Regions from separate parts of the Streptomyces chromofuscus genome, predicted to be linked through region 1. Evidence: riboswitches for the same ligand, from Rfam matches in the RefSeq annotation. Region 1 holds a riboswitch; each other region holds the start of a gene.

Region 1 (4,525 bases):
GCAGAGTTCACCGCTTCGAGCGACAGATATATGCATATCTTGGTGGATCGCCACCGCTACCGGTCCGTGAGTGGCAGTCTGGCGAAGAAGCACCAGTCCGGGACCGTACTCGAACCATCCGCTCCGTGTCGGACTGCGGTCCCGTGGGAAAGGGACGACGTCGCCATGGCAGACCACCTGGAAGCATCCGTCACCCTGCCGAGCGATCCCGCCTCGGTCTCCGCCGCCCGCACCTACGTCGTCAGCACCCTGGCGGAATGGGGACTGCCGCCGGAGACGGAGGCGGCCGACACGATCCGGCTCATCGTCTCCGAACTCGCCACCAACGCCGTCCAGCACACCCTCGGTCAGTCGCCCACCTTCACGGTCGCCATGGAGCTCGACCGCGACGAGCAGCTTCGCATCGGCGTGACCGACAGTCACCCCCGTTTCCCGAAGCGGCTCCCGGCCGCCGTCCAGCAGGACAACGGCCGCGGTCTGGTCATCATCCGCTGGCTGACCGCCGAGTGCGGCGGCCGTCTGAGAGTCCGCCCGACCCGTGAGGGGGGCAAGACGGTCTCCATCGAGCTGCCGTGGACGGTACCGGCACGACCGATCCCGCTGGCGGGCCAGCAGGAGACTTAGGCCGCCGGCGAGCGGGGTCAGTGTGCCGGGGTGGGCGTCGCCGGTGTCGGGTCAGGAGTCGTCGTCTTCCGGGCCAGGGGGGCATTGTCGCCCTCGGGCCAATCCTCGGAGGCCACCGCGTCAGACGTCGTCGGCTCCCGGCCCGGGCGCCGGCCGCTTCCGGGCCGGGCGTCGTCGTCCACGGCCGAGCGTCGTCGGCCTCGGAGTGGGCATCGTCCGCTTCCGGGCCGGGCGTCGGCCGTTCTCCGGCCGGGTGCGGGCCGCTGGGCGCGGCGGAGGCGTTGTGGAGCAGGGCGTGGGGGCCGTCTCGCCGGAGTGGTGCGGGATCGAGATCGTCCGGCGCACCGAGCCGCCGACAGCGGGGGCACCCAGACCGGCGTGGCCGCCGTACGCGCCACCAGCTCCGGTACGACCCTCATCCCGAGCCCGCACCGACCGGCGCGCACACCACGGCGTCCCCGGTGTCGCGGTCGGCGCCGCAGACCGGGGATCCCACCGCCGCCCAGCCCCTGCGCCAGCGGGCCCAGCTTCTGCCGCTGGAGGGTCTGCGCGTTCTCGTTGGCCGCGGGCCGGCGACGCACCCGCGTGGGGCGGTGTCGGACCGACGCCCTGCCGGGTCGGATGGTCCGGCGCCCTGCTGAGCGCAGCCTCTGCCGCTGGAGGGTCTGCGCGTTCTCGTTGGCCGCGGGCCGGCGACGCACCCGCGTGGGGCGGTGTCGGACCGACGCCCTGCCGGGTCGGATGGTCCGGCGCCCTGCTGAGCGGTGGCTGCCCGGCCGGGAGCCGGCGCCGCCGAGGGCATGACGGCTGCTGCTGGGCAGGCCGCAGGCCGCTCGCGCCCTGGAGGGCGGCACGGGCGCCGCGCTGACGGTGCTGGGTGCCGCCGCCCCGCCACGGGAGGCGGGACGCGGCCTGAGCCCGCGTCAGGGGCCGGGACGGCGGCGGCGCGTCAGGGGCGCCACCACCGCCCCCAAGGGTTACTTGACGCGGCCGTACCACACGCTCTTCGTCCAGATCTTCTGCAGCCTCACCACGTCCCCGGTCTTCGGGGCGTGCCAGATCTTCCCCTTACCGGCGTAGATCCCGACGTGGTACACGTTCGACCCCGAGTGGAAAAACACGAGGTCGCCGGCCTTGCGGCTCCTCGCCGAGATGTGACGGGTCTTGTTGTACTGCTGAGCGGCCGTGCGGGGCAGCTTCTTGCCCGCCTTCTTGTACGAGTACAGCGTCAGGCCGGAGCAGTCGAACCGGCGCGGACCGGTGGCGCCCCACCTGTACGGGGAGCCCTTCTTCGAGGCCGCGACCTGGAGGGCCTTCGTCGCCGGCGTGGCGGCCGCGGCCTCCGGGGCGAAGCCCGGAGCCACGACGGAGCCGCCCACCGCGGCGAGGGTGAGGGCCGAGGCCGTACCGGCGCGGGCCATGAGCGACGGGACACGATTGAGCGCGGTCATGCGCAACCCTTCGTCAGCCGCCTGTGAAGGATGACCTGTCGGATTCGGGCTGGCGAAGTTGCCCGGCCGCGGTGTCGCGGCTTCACCCCAAGGGCCGCTCGGAACGTGTGCTCCGGCGACCCGTCGTGCTCGGGTCCTCCACTCCTGCCGATCCACTCCTGTCGACCGGTCATCCGGGCGGCGGCAGGATTCGGCGTCCGCCCGGACCGCCCCGCCGCGGTGGCGGGGGCTTGTCGTCAGTCAGGGATCTTGGCTTACACAAGTCCGAAAATCCCAACGCAACCGGGGATTTGTGGCGTTACTCACCACTCACCCGTTCGGGTGGACAGTCTGGTGTGCGAACAGGTGTCAAGGGCGCCGCGCCACCCCGGACCAGGGGCGGAAGGTCGCGTTCCGCCCGCAAGCAGGTCTCGCCGCGCAACCGCAAGGGCCCCGGAACAGCACGTCAGGATCCATCGGACGGCGGTAGCCCTTTTGGTCCCTGTCGACGGCTGTCCGGACGTCCCGCCGTGTCGCCTTGCGGTCCGCGGCGACGGCGGCTGTGCCGGCCGTGCCTCAACTGTCCGAGCGCGGTGGGACGGTGATCCGCGCCGTGCGGCGTTCGCCGTCCAGCACGCGCAGCGCCCGCGCAAGGGTTCGGGCGTGGAGTTCGGTCTCGCCCCGCTGGTGCATCAGCGCGAGCGCGTCGCGCAGTTCGGCGGCCCTGCGCACCAGCGCCTGTGCGGCGCGCAGTCCACGGTACGTGTCGCCGTCGTGCGCCGGGTTGATCCGGCTGAGCAGGTCGACGACGTCCAGGTAACGGTCGATCAGCTCGCCCTCGGCGCGGGTGAGGGCAGGCAGCGGCGGCAGCTCGGGCGGCAGCATCCGCGGCTCACCGCTCGCCGGGTGCCGGGCGGGTGGCCTTGCGGTCGGGGACGATCCGGTCGATCAGGCCGTACTCCAGGGCCTCCTGCGACGTGAGGATCCTGTCCCGCTCGATGTCCGCGCCGACCTGTGCACGGGTGCGCCCGGTGTGCCGTACGAGCAGCTCCTCCAGGCGGGTGCGCACCCACGCCAGCTCCTCCGCCGGGACCGCGAGATCACTCGCCCGTCCCTCGACGGGCTCGTGCAGCGCCGGCTGACTGAGCGCCATCCGGGCGCCGGGGAGGGCGCATCGCTTGCCCGGGGTGCCGGCGGCGAGCAGGACGGCGGCGGTCGATCCGGCCTGCCCGAGGCAGATCGTCTCCACGTCGCAGGCAGACAGGAAGTCGGCGAGCAACCGCCGGGCGGCAAGCAGCCGCAACAAGTCGCCGGGCGGCAAGCCCAGCGCGGCAAAAGGCCGTGCGCCCCGTCCGCTACGGCGGGGCGCACGGCGTTCGGGGTCAGCCGGCCGGCACCGGCCTCGGGGCGGCCGCGGTGTCGTCGGCGTGGGTCGTACGCGGCCTCAGCGTGCTGCCCAGCAGCACTGCCCCGAGCCCCAGCGCGGCCCACCAGGTGAGGGTCAGCGCCGGGCCCAGTGCCGCCGCTCCGTCGAAGTACGACACCGAGCGCAGCAGCGTCGTCCCGGCGCCGGGCGGCAGCCACTGGCCGATCGCCCCGGCCGGCTCGGGCAGCATCTGCGGTGCCGAACCCGCCCCCGAGAACGGGTTGCCGAGCAGCATCAGCACACCCGCGACGATGCCGACGCCGGCCTTGCCCATGAGCGCGGCCAGGCCCGCGACCGCGGCGCTCACCGCCAGCGTGGACAGCCCGAGGGCCGCCGCCTCCGCCCACCAGTCGCCGGTGAGCACCTCCAGCCAGCTGTGCGCGATCGCGGCCACGGTGACGCCGACCAGACCCGAGGTGACCACCAGCGCGATCACCGCGCGGACGCCGCTCAGCCCGATGGTGAAGACGGCCGAGCCGGCCGCTATCCCGGCCAGCGCCAGCGGCAGCACACTCGCGCCGAGGGCCGCGCCCCGCGGGTCGCTCTCGGGGGCCGCCACGACGTCCTCCGCGCGGGGCTCGGCGCCCCCGGCGGACGCGGCCTGTCGCAGCAGCTGTGCGACCAGCGGGCTCCCGGCCGACGCGGTCAGCAGCTCGGGTCCCCGCTCGGTGACGACGATCGCGCCGTACACCGACCGGTCCTCGACGGCCTCCCGGGCGGCGGCCTCGTCCGGGTAGCGGTGGATCTCGAAGGCGCCCTGATGCTGGGCCAGCCCCCGCTCGACCTGCGCCGTGGCGGCGGCCGGGCCCGCGACACCCAGTGGGAGGTCGCGGGGCGCGGTGCGGGCGGCGGGCCAGGCGAAGGCCCACAGCGCCAGGGCCACGAGCAGCGGAGCGAGGACGACGACCGCGATCAGGCGACGGGGGTCCGGGCGGGTGGGGTGCGTGCCGGATGGCGTGGACATGGGTGTGCCCCTCGAGTGGGATCCAAAAAGAAGGATCGTTCGTTTTTGCTTCCGCACCACCGTGCGCCCGCGGTGGCGACT
Region 2 (4,525 bases), 2.2 Mb from region 1:
CTCGCCGGGGGCGTAGCCGGCCTCCTTGATGGCCTCGAGGATGAGGTCGAGGGCCTCGCGGTTGGAGCCGAGGTTGGGGGCGAAGCCGCCCTCGTCGCCGAGGCCGGTGGACAGGCCCTTGTTCTTCAGGACCTTCTTCAGGGTGTGGTAGACCTCGGCGCCCCAGCGCAGCGCCTCGGAGAAGGACTCCGCGCCGATCGGGGCGATCATGAACTCCTGGATGTCCACGTTGGAGTCGGCGTGCGAGCCGCCGTTCAGGATGTTCATCATCGGCACCGGCAGCAGGTGCGCGTTCGGGCCGCCCAGGTAGCGGAACAGCGGCAGGTCGCTGGCCTCGGAGGCGGCGTGGGCGACGGCGAGCGAGACGCCGAGGATGGCGTTGGCGCCGAGGGAGCCCTTGTTGTCGGTGGCGTCCAGGTCGAACATCGCCTGGTCGATCAGGCGCTGCTCGGTGGCGTCGTAGCCGACCAGCTCAGGGCCGATCTGCTCGATGACGGCGAGGACGGCCTTCTCGACGCCCTTGCCGAGGTAGCGGTTGGGGTCGCCGTCGCGGAGCTCGATGGCCTCGAAGGCGCCGGTGGAAGCGCCGGACGGAACGGCGGCACGACCCGTGCTGCCGTCGTCGAGGCCGACCTCGACCTCGACCGTGGGGTTGCCTCGGGAGTCCAGGATTTCCCGGGCTACGACGACGTCGATGGACGGCACGAGCATCTCCTTCGTGGATGTGACGCGGTTTAGCAGGACCGCAGCGGCTCTGCGAGACGAGCCTAACCGGCTCCGTGCGATCGGCCAGCCGGTCGCCCACCTCATGGACGGAACCGAGAGTAAATTGTTTCCGAACGGAACAAAGACGGGGTCACAAGTGGGCGGCACGAAGAGGTGATGGGGAGGGCGGGCGTCGGTGGTGAGGGGCGCCGACGGTGGGGGCGTCGACCGCGGCGGCGACGGGGTGGGGCGTCGGCGGGAGGCGCATGTGGCGGCGGGAGATGCCGGTGGCGGCGGAGGGCGTCGGTGGAGGAGGAGGCGTCGGCAGGAGACGCCGGTGGGGGCGCGGAGGGCGTCGGGCGGGGGCAGCGGGCTCCGGCGGATGACGCCGGTGGGCGCAAGAGGCGCCGATTGACGGCAGAGGACGCCGACGGGCGCAAGACGCGCCGGTGGCGACAGAGGCCGCCAACGGGCGCAGAGGCATCGGTGACGGCAGAGGCTTCGACGGGAGACGTCAGGTGGCGGCGAAGGGCCTCGGCGACGACAGCAGGCTTCGACGGAGACCTGAGCGGGCGCGTAGCGGACGAGTGAGCCGGTGACGCGAAAAGCCCCGCCCCGGCGCGTGCGGGGGAACACGCACCGGGGCGGGGGACCCGTGGGGACGGGGGGTAGCCCTCACGGGAGCCTCTCGGGGCCTCCAGCATGGCGGCCCCTCATGTGAGGGCGCTGTGGGTCTGCTGCGAAACCCCTCTTACTTCAGGTGCAGCTGCTGACCCGGGAAGATGAGGTCGGCGTCGTCGACGATGTCCTTGTTCAGCTGGAACAGCTTCTCCCAGCCGCCCTCGACGTCGTGCTCGGCGGCGATGGTGCTGAGGGTGTCGCCCTCGACGACCTTGTACTCGCCGTCGCCCTTCTCGACCTTCTGACCGGTCGGCGTGGTGACCGTCTCCTTGGCGGCCGGGCGCTCCTGCGAACGGGAGGCCGACTGCTGCTCGGTCGCACGCGTGCTGGTCTCGGCGCTCTGCTCGGTGCTCTGCGAGGAGCCGCTGTCGGTGGAGCCGCCGCCGGTGTAGGTGGCGTTCGACAGGCCCGTGCCGCAGACCGGCCAGGCGCCCTTGCCCTGACCCGCGAGCACCTTCTCGGCGATCTGGATCTGCTGCTCCTTGGAGGCCTGGTCGGCCGTGGCGGCGTACTGGGTACCGCCGTACGCGGCCCACGTCGAGGCGGAGAACTGCAGACCGCCGTAGTAGCCGTTACCGGTGTTGATGGACCAGTTGCCGCCGGACTCGCACTGGGCGACGGCGTCCCACTCGGCGGCGGTCGCGGCGGAGGCGCTGCCGGCCGCCATCAGCGGCGCGGCGACGGCGGCGGCGCCGGTGACGCCGACGGCGGCGATGGCGCGAACGGTCTTGGACGGACGACGGTGCTTGCCCTTGCCGGAAAACAGCATGGTTGGGTCCCCTCACCGACGCCTGCGAGGTGAGCTGTCGGGTTCGGGCCGGTTGAGTTGCCCGGCCACACCTCCGTGGGAGGCGCGGCTTCACCCCGAGCCGGTTCCGGCGCTGAGTCTCCTCAACTGCCGGACCCGGCACTTACCTTGGGTCCCCCGCTCCTGCCTACGGCGCTTGACGCGACGACTGTTCCCGGGCGGCCGCTGGCAGGATTCGGCGTTACGGCTGCCGGGGCTCGCATTGGCGAGCGGTCATGACCGTAGACAGGCGATCGGCGGAATTTCAAAGACGATCAGGGCTTCTGAGACTCATCCCACACTTTCGCCAAACCGGACATTCGGCTCGAAGTGTGACGTGAACTCCCGCTGCTCCCGGGCCGTTTCCGAGCCGCCCTCCGGCTCGCCCTCTGGTCTACTTTCCGCCCGTTTCGCCCCTTACCTCCAGCGTCTGACCGGGCCGGATGAGGTCGGGGTCGGTGCCGAGGGAGTCCTTGTTCCCGGCGTAGAGCGCGGACCATCCGCCGTGCACGCCAAGGGAGTCGGCGATCCCCGAGAGACTGTCGCCCTCCTGGACCGTGTACGAACCGCCGGCGGCCGCACGGGGGGTGGCACCGTCACGCGAGGCGTGCCGCCCGGTCGATTCGGCGCCCCGGCCGCCGGCCGGCTCCTCGTTCGCACTGCTCCCGCGGTGCTTGCCGGTGCCGAGGGAGCCCGTGTCGGTGAGGCTGGACCTGTTCGGCGTGCTCCACGACAGCCCTGAAGACGGCGAGCTTTTCGGGGATTTGCCCGATTCCGTCGGCGATTGACCCGCCCCGGGCGATTCGGCGGAACCGGAGGAGGGGATGGAGTGGGAAGGCCTGGAGGTGATGGAGCCGGCGGAAGGGGTGGATTTGGCGGATTCGCCGGAATCAGTGGATGTGGCGGAATCCGTGGGCCTATTGGACTTGTTGGATCCATTCGAGCCGTTCGAACCGCTGGAGCGGCCCGACGCGCCGTCGATGTCGCCGGAGCGGGCGCCACCGGATGAATGGGACAAGCCAAGCGAGTTGGACAGACTTCCCGAACCGCCCGATATCGTACCCACCGGCGTACTCGACGCGTCACCGGCCACGCCCGTGTCGACCACAGCCGCCTCGGAGTCGGTGTCGAGCCCCACGAGCGGACCGCAGGTCGCCCACGCGCCGACACCCTGGTCCGCGAGGACCTTCTCGGCCACGGCGATCTGCTGCGAACGGCTGGCCTGGTCCGCTCTCGCCGCGTAGGTGAGGCCGCCGTACTTCTCCCAGTCGTCCTGGGAGAGTTGCAGCCCGCCGTAGTACCCGTTGCCCGTGTCGGCGCTCCAGGAGCCGCCGGTCTCGCACTCGGCGACCCGGTCCCAGGTCGTCCCGCTGGCCGCGCTCGCGCCGGTGGCGCCGAGAAGGGGGATGGCGATGGCGGAGCCGGTCACCCCGGCCGCGACGACAAGGGCGGGCGCCTGGCGGGGGCGACGGTGACGACCGTTCCCGGAAAGCATGCGGGGACCTTTCGCAAGACAACAGGGACCAGCGCGGCGGCCGATGACAGCCGTCACGCTGATGGCGTGAACGTATCGGCAGTCGATCACTTGTCACAAGTTAATGCCGCACAGATCACGTGAACATCACAGAGTTGAACGCGTGTCACGTTCGCGCTGGTGCCGCCCTCTTGACCGTCGGATGGTACCTCCGGCCTGTACCGCCCGCTTGTACCGCCCGGCTACGGAACGGGCGTGAACTCCACCGGCAGTGTTCGCAGACCCCGCATGATGAGCCCGCCACGCCAGCGCAGTTCCGCCGGATCCACCGCGAGTCTCAGGTCCGGGAGGCGGGTGAGAAGGGTGGCCAGCGCGGTCTGGCCCTCCAGCCGGGCGAGGGGCGCGCCGAGGCAGTAGTGGATGCCGTGGCCGTAGCCCAGGTGCTGGTTGTCGCGGCGGGCGAGGTCGAGGGTGTCCGGGTCCGCGAACCGCTCCGGGTCCCGGTCGGCGGCGGCGAGCACGACGAGGACGGGGTCGCCGGGTGCGATGTCCTGTCCGCCGATGGTGAGCGGCTGCGTGGCGAACCGCCAGGTGGCGAGTTCCACGGGGCCGTCGTAGCGCAGGAGTTCCTCGACGCCGGTCTCCAGCAGGGCGCGTTCGCCGCGGGCGAGGGACTGCTGGAGGCGGCTGCGCTGGCCGGGGTGGGTGAGCAGCGCGTAAGTGCCGTTGCCGATGAGGTTGACGGTGGTCTCGAACCCGGCGAACAGCAGGATGAAGGCCATGGCCGCGGCCTCTTTCTCGGTGAGGTGCTCCCCGTGGTCGGAGGCGCGGATCAGGCCGGAGATGAGGTCCTCGCCGGGGCCGGGTTCGGCGGGGAG
Region 3 (4,525 bases), 3.6 Mb from region 1:
GTGTCGGCGGCATAGCCGGTGATGCGCGCGCCCGCGCCCGCGTTCGTCCACAGGTTCTTGGGGCGACGGGACTCGTTGCGCTCGATGACGGCGTTGGCCGCGGAGAGGATCGTCTGGGTGGAGCGGTAGTTCTGCTCCAGCAGGATCGTCGTCGCGTCCGGGTAGTCCTCCTCGAACTGGAGGATGTTGCGGATCGTCGCGCCGCGGAAGGCGTAGATGGACTGGTCGGCGTCACCCACCACGCACAGCTCGGCGGGCGGCAGGTCGTCCTCGCCGGGCGGTACGTCCTCGTCGTGCGCGCCGGTGCCGACGAGCTCGCGGACGAGGGCGTACTGGGCGTGGTTGGTGTCCTGGTACTCGTCGACGAGGACGTGCCGGAAGCGGCGGCGGTAGTGCTCGGCGACGTCCGGGAACGCGCGGAGCAGGTTGACCGTCGTCATGATCAGGTCGTCGAAGTCGAGGGCGTTCGCCTCGCGCAGGCGTGACTGGTACAGCGCGTACGCCTGGGCGAGGGTCTTCTCGAAGCCGTCGGCGGCCTGGGCGGCGAAGTCCTCCTCGTCGATCAGCTCGTTCTTCAGGTTGCTGATCTTGGCGCTGAAGGACTTGGGCGGGAAGCGCTTGGGGTCGAGGTCCAGGTCGCGGCAGACCAGGGACATCAGGCGCTTGCTGTCGGCTGCGTCGTAGATCGAGAAGGACGAGGTGAAGCCGAGCCTCTTGGACTCGCGGCGCAGGATGCGCACGCACGCGCTGTGGAAGGTCATCACCCACATGGCGTTCGCGCGCGGGCCGACGAGCTGCTCGACGCGCTCCTTCATCTCGCCCGCGGCTTTGTTGGTGAAGGTGATCGCGAGGATCTGGCCCGGGTGCACCCCCCGCTCGGCGAGGAGGTGGGCGATGCGGTGGGTGAGGACCCGCGTCTTGCCGGAGCCGGCGCCGGCCACGATGAGCAGGGGGGAGCCGGAGTGGACGACAGCGGCGCGCTGGTTGTCGTTCAGCCCTTCCAGGAGCGCGGCGGCGTCCACGGCGGGGCGATGGGCGCCGTCTCGGTAGTAGGCGTCCCGGTCCCGGGGCACGTCGAACTTCCCGTCGAACAGATCGTCCGGAACCGGCTCCGGAGCGTAATCGTCCTCGGGCGGCGGCGGAGGCTCCTCATGGGCCCGCGGGGCCTGGAGGTCCGCCAGGAAGCTGTCGTCAAAGAGGCTGCTCATCGCTCTCCGAGTCTAGGGTGCCCCACTGACAACCCGCGGCCTCCTCGAGAACATCCCCGGGCCGGGACGCGGAACGAGGTCCCGGAGGGAGACGGGCGTCACAGGCGGGCCACCCGCGGGACGCCCTGCCCCGCCCCCACGCCGACCGGGCACTCACCGTCCGAACACGATCTCACGCGCGCCGTGACGTCTGACCGCAGGTCACGAAAATGTATCGGGCATATCACCCACCAACCTTCACAGGGGCCACACGAGTTGGCTAGCGTGCCGGTCAGGCCGCACGACCCCCACCGGCGAACGTCGCCGGGCCGCGCGGCCTCCGCCGAGTCCGGTGCGCCCAGGCGGCCGGAGCCGGGGACCCAACCGAACCTGGGGTGAATCGGCCGGCTCCCACCCGGAGCGGACCGTAGGGCAACCCTTCCGAACCACCCGCCCGAACCCGACAGCTAACCCGGTAGGCGGCAGATGGAAGGAGTCGCCTCCTTTGGCGTCGCACCGCAAGTCGCGCCCCGCGGGCGCGCGGGTAGCAGGCATACGGACCCCCGCCCTGGCCACCGCTGCCCTGACTTCCGTGGCCCTGCTCTCCCAGACCGCCAACGCCGCACCCTCGGCCGACGACAAGCCGAGCCTGGAAGAGGTCGAGAAGAAGGTCGACGATCTCTACCGCCAGGCGGAGTCGGCGACAGAGAAGTACAACGCGGCCAAGGAGCGGACCGCGAAGCAGCGCAAGCACGTCGACACGCTCCTGGACGACGTCGCCCAGCGCACGCAGAAGCTGAACGAGGCGCGCGAGGAGCTGGGGGCGTACGCCGCCGCCCAGTACCGCACCGGCGCGTCCGTCCCCGACACCGCCACCTTCCTGCTCGCCGACTCCCCGCAGGACTACTTCGACCAGACCCAGCTGATGGGCCGGCTGACCAGCCATCAGAAGAGCGCGGTCGACGAGTACTTCACCGAGCAGTCGGCGACGATGCAGAAGCGCCAGGAGGCCACCGAGAGCCTGGCGACGCTCACCGAGTCGCAGGACGAGCTGCGGACGGCGAAGGCCACCGTCCAGAAGAAGCTCGCCGACGCGCGGGACCTGCTGTCGGAGCTGACCGCCGAGGAGAAGGCCCGCCTCGCGGCGATCGAGAAGGAGAAGCAGGAGGAGGCCGCGCGCAAGGCCGCCGAGCTCGCCCGGCAGCAGGCGGAGGCGGAGGAGCAGCGACGCCAGGAAGCGGCGCAGCAGGAGCAGGAGCTGGCCCAGGAGCAGACGCAGGAGTCGGCCGGCAGCGGTTCGTCGACCACCACCGAGTCCGGTTCCGGCACCTCCGTGTCGGACTCCTCGTACGGCACCAAGGCCGAGAAGGCGCTCGCCTTCGCCCGCGCGCAGATCGGCAAGCCGTACGTGTGGGGTGCCACCGGACCCGACTCCTACGACTGCTCTGGCCTCACGCAGGCCGCGTGGAAGGCCGCCGACGTCAGCCTGCCCCGCACCACCTACGACCAGGTCAACGCCGGCACGACGGTCTCCCTCGCCGCCGCCCAGCCGGGCGACCTGATCTTCTTCTACGACGACGTCACCCACGTCGGCATCTACATCGGCAACGGCATGATGATCCACGCTCCGAAGCCGGGCACGTACGTCCGCGAGGAGTCGGTCTACTACGACGGCGAGTCCTCCATCCACAGCGTCGTCCGCCCGGCCTGACACCGGGCGCCGGGAGGCGAACGACGGGCACGCGCGCGTGCGGCGGTGTGTGCGGCACGCGCGCGTACGGCGGGACGTCAGGTCCAGAGCACGGCGATGAAGACGTTCGCCGTGGTGAGAAGCCCCACCAGGCCGAACATGCCCTTGTCCACCTTTTCGTCGTCCCGTTTCACGTAGACGAGGCCGAGGATCACGATCAGCAGGGCCAGCTTCACACCGATCTTGATGTTGTCGACGGGCTGGTCGTCGGCCTGGTTCAGGCCGACCAGGATCACGCCGGTGACCAGCATGGTCAGCGCGCCGTGCAGCATCGCCGGGACGAATCGCGCGGTGCCGGCCCCCATCGCCTTCATCTGGGTGAGGAAACCACCGAGGAGGGAGGCGATGCCGATGATGTGCAGGCCGACGAAGAGGTGGATGAGTACGTCCATGGCCGGAGCCTAATCAGGAGGTACTGAGGCCCCAGCAGGGGGGTACGGAGACCTTCTGGGGGCGTTCCGGGCCGCCCGGCACCGGGCCGCGGCCACGGGCTGCCCGGAACCTCCCGGTCGAGCACACGGTGACTGCGTACGGGCCGCACGGTGACTGCATATATGCGCGCCATAGCAGCCTCGCGGCCACATCCGCCCAGGAAATCGCCGCATCGGTCATCGCCCTGCGTCAAGGCGACCGCCCCGGACCGGGATCACGGTCACATACGGTCACCCACCGGTCCCCTGCCGCCACTTCCGCACAAGGCGTCACCGCGCCGTCACGCCCGGGCTTAGCGTCCTCCACCAGGTGACCGGCTCCCCACCGCCGCCCTGGCCAAAGGCGGCAGCCGGGCACCACCGCCGAGAAGGTCCGGCGGCGCCCCGCTTCCCCTGCGCGGGGCGCCGCCGGACGCGTCAACCGCCCCGGGCGGTCGTACGTCCACCCGGTGGCCGTACGGACACGGCGGTCGCCCGAGTCGTACGAAAGGACGTGCAGTCCACGTGGCAGCGCACCGCAAGCCCCGACCACGCCCGGCCCACGGCACCAGGGCCCGCACGGCGGCGACGATCGCCCTCGCGGGCGCGGCGACCGCCGCGGGCCTCGACGGGACCGGCCACGCCGAGCCCCAGCTGACGCCGGGGCAGGTCAGGGCCAAGGTGGACAAGCTGTACCAGGAGGCGGAGGTCGCCACCGAGAAGTACAACGGCGCCAAGGAGGAGGCCCAGGCGGCGCAGAAACGGCTGGGGACCCTCCAGGACGAGGCGGCCCGCAAGGAGGACCGGCTCAACTCCGCCCGGCAGGCACTCGGTTCGTACGCCGCCGCCCAGTACCGGGACGGTGGCCTCGACCCCGCCCTGCGGCTCGTCCTCTCCGACGACCCCGACCGGTACCTCGACGGCGCCGCCTTCGCCGAACGCGCCGGCGACCGGCAGGCGGCCGCCGTCTCCCGGGTACGCCGGCAACTGCGGGAGATCGAACAGCTGCGCGGCGCGGCACGCGTCGAACTGGCCTCGCTCCAGTCGCGGCAGGCCGAGCTGAAACGGCACAAGACGACCGTCACCGGCAAGCTGGACGAGGCACGGCGTCTGCTGTCCCGGCTGACGGCCGAGGAGCGGGCGCGGCTCGCGCAGGACGACGGCACCGACCGCGCCTC

The links. A riboswitch is a leader RNA that binds a small molecule or an ion and turns the genes downstream of it on or off. The one in region 1 is predicted to bind cyclic di-AMP.
Region 2: linked by a shared signal. The riboswitch ahead of IPT68_RS15030 (LysM peptidoglycan-binding domain-containing protein) and the one ahead of IPT68_RS05360 (C40 family peptidase) in region 1 are both predicted to bind cyclic di-AMP.
Region 3: linked by a shared signal. The riboswitch ahead of IPT68_RS21975 (C40 family peptidase) and the one ahead of IPT68_RS05360 (C40 family peptidase) in region 1 are both predicted to bind cyclic di-AMP.

What each region holds. Positions count from the first base shown of each region.
Region 1 covers NZ_CP063374.1:1,197,744-1,202,268, reverse strand. Annotated here, with positions in the region: gene IPT68_RS05370 (ATP-binding protein) at 166-624, shown strand; partial or broken gene IPT68_RS05365 (YbaB/EbfC family nucleoid-associated protein) at 1,104-1,190, opposite strand; gene IPT68_RS05360 (C40 family peptidase) at 1,602-2,075, opposite strand; cyclic di-AMP (ydaO/yuaA leader) riboswitch at 2,079-2,281, opposite strand; gene IPT68_RS05355 (hypothetical protein) at 2,631-2,939, opposite strand; partial or broken gene IPT68_RS05350 (ATP-dependent Clp protease proteolytic subunit) at 2,947-3,309, opposite strand; gene IPT68_RS05345 (ABC transporter permease) at 3,437-4,444, opposite strand.
Region 2 covers NZ_CP063374.1:3,357,575-3,362,099, forward strand. Annotated here, with positions in the region: gene eno (phosphopyruvate hydratase) at 1-705, opposite strand, end outside; gene IPT68_RS15030 (LysM peptidoglycan-binding domain-containing protein) at 1,457-2,155, opposite strand; cyclic di-AMP (ydaO/yuaA leader) riboswitch at 2,160-2,339, opposite strand; gene IPT68_RS15035 (LysM peptidoglycan-binding domain-containing protein) at 2,568-3,668, opposite strand; gene IPT68_RS15040 (cytochrome P450 family protein) at 3,890-4,525, opposite strand, start outside.
Region 3 covers NZ_CP063374.1:4,841,540-4,846,064, reverse strand. Annotated here, with positions in the region: gene pcrA (DNA helicase PcrA) at 1-1,208, opposite strand, end outside; cyclic di-AMP (ydaO/yuaA leader) riboswitch at 1,519-1,684, shown strand; gene IPT68_RS21975 (C40 family peptidase) at 1,693-2,898, shown strand; gene IPT68_RS21970 (hypothetical protein) at 2,976-3,329, opposite strand; gene IPT68_RS21965 (C40 family peptidase) at 3,873-4,525, shown strand, end outside.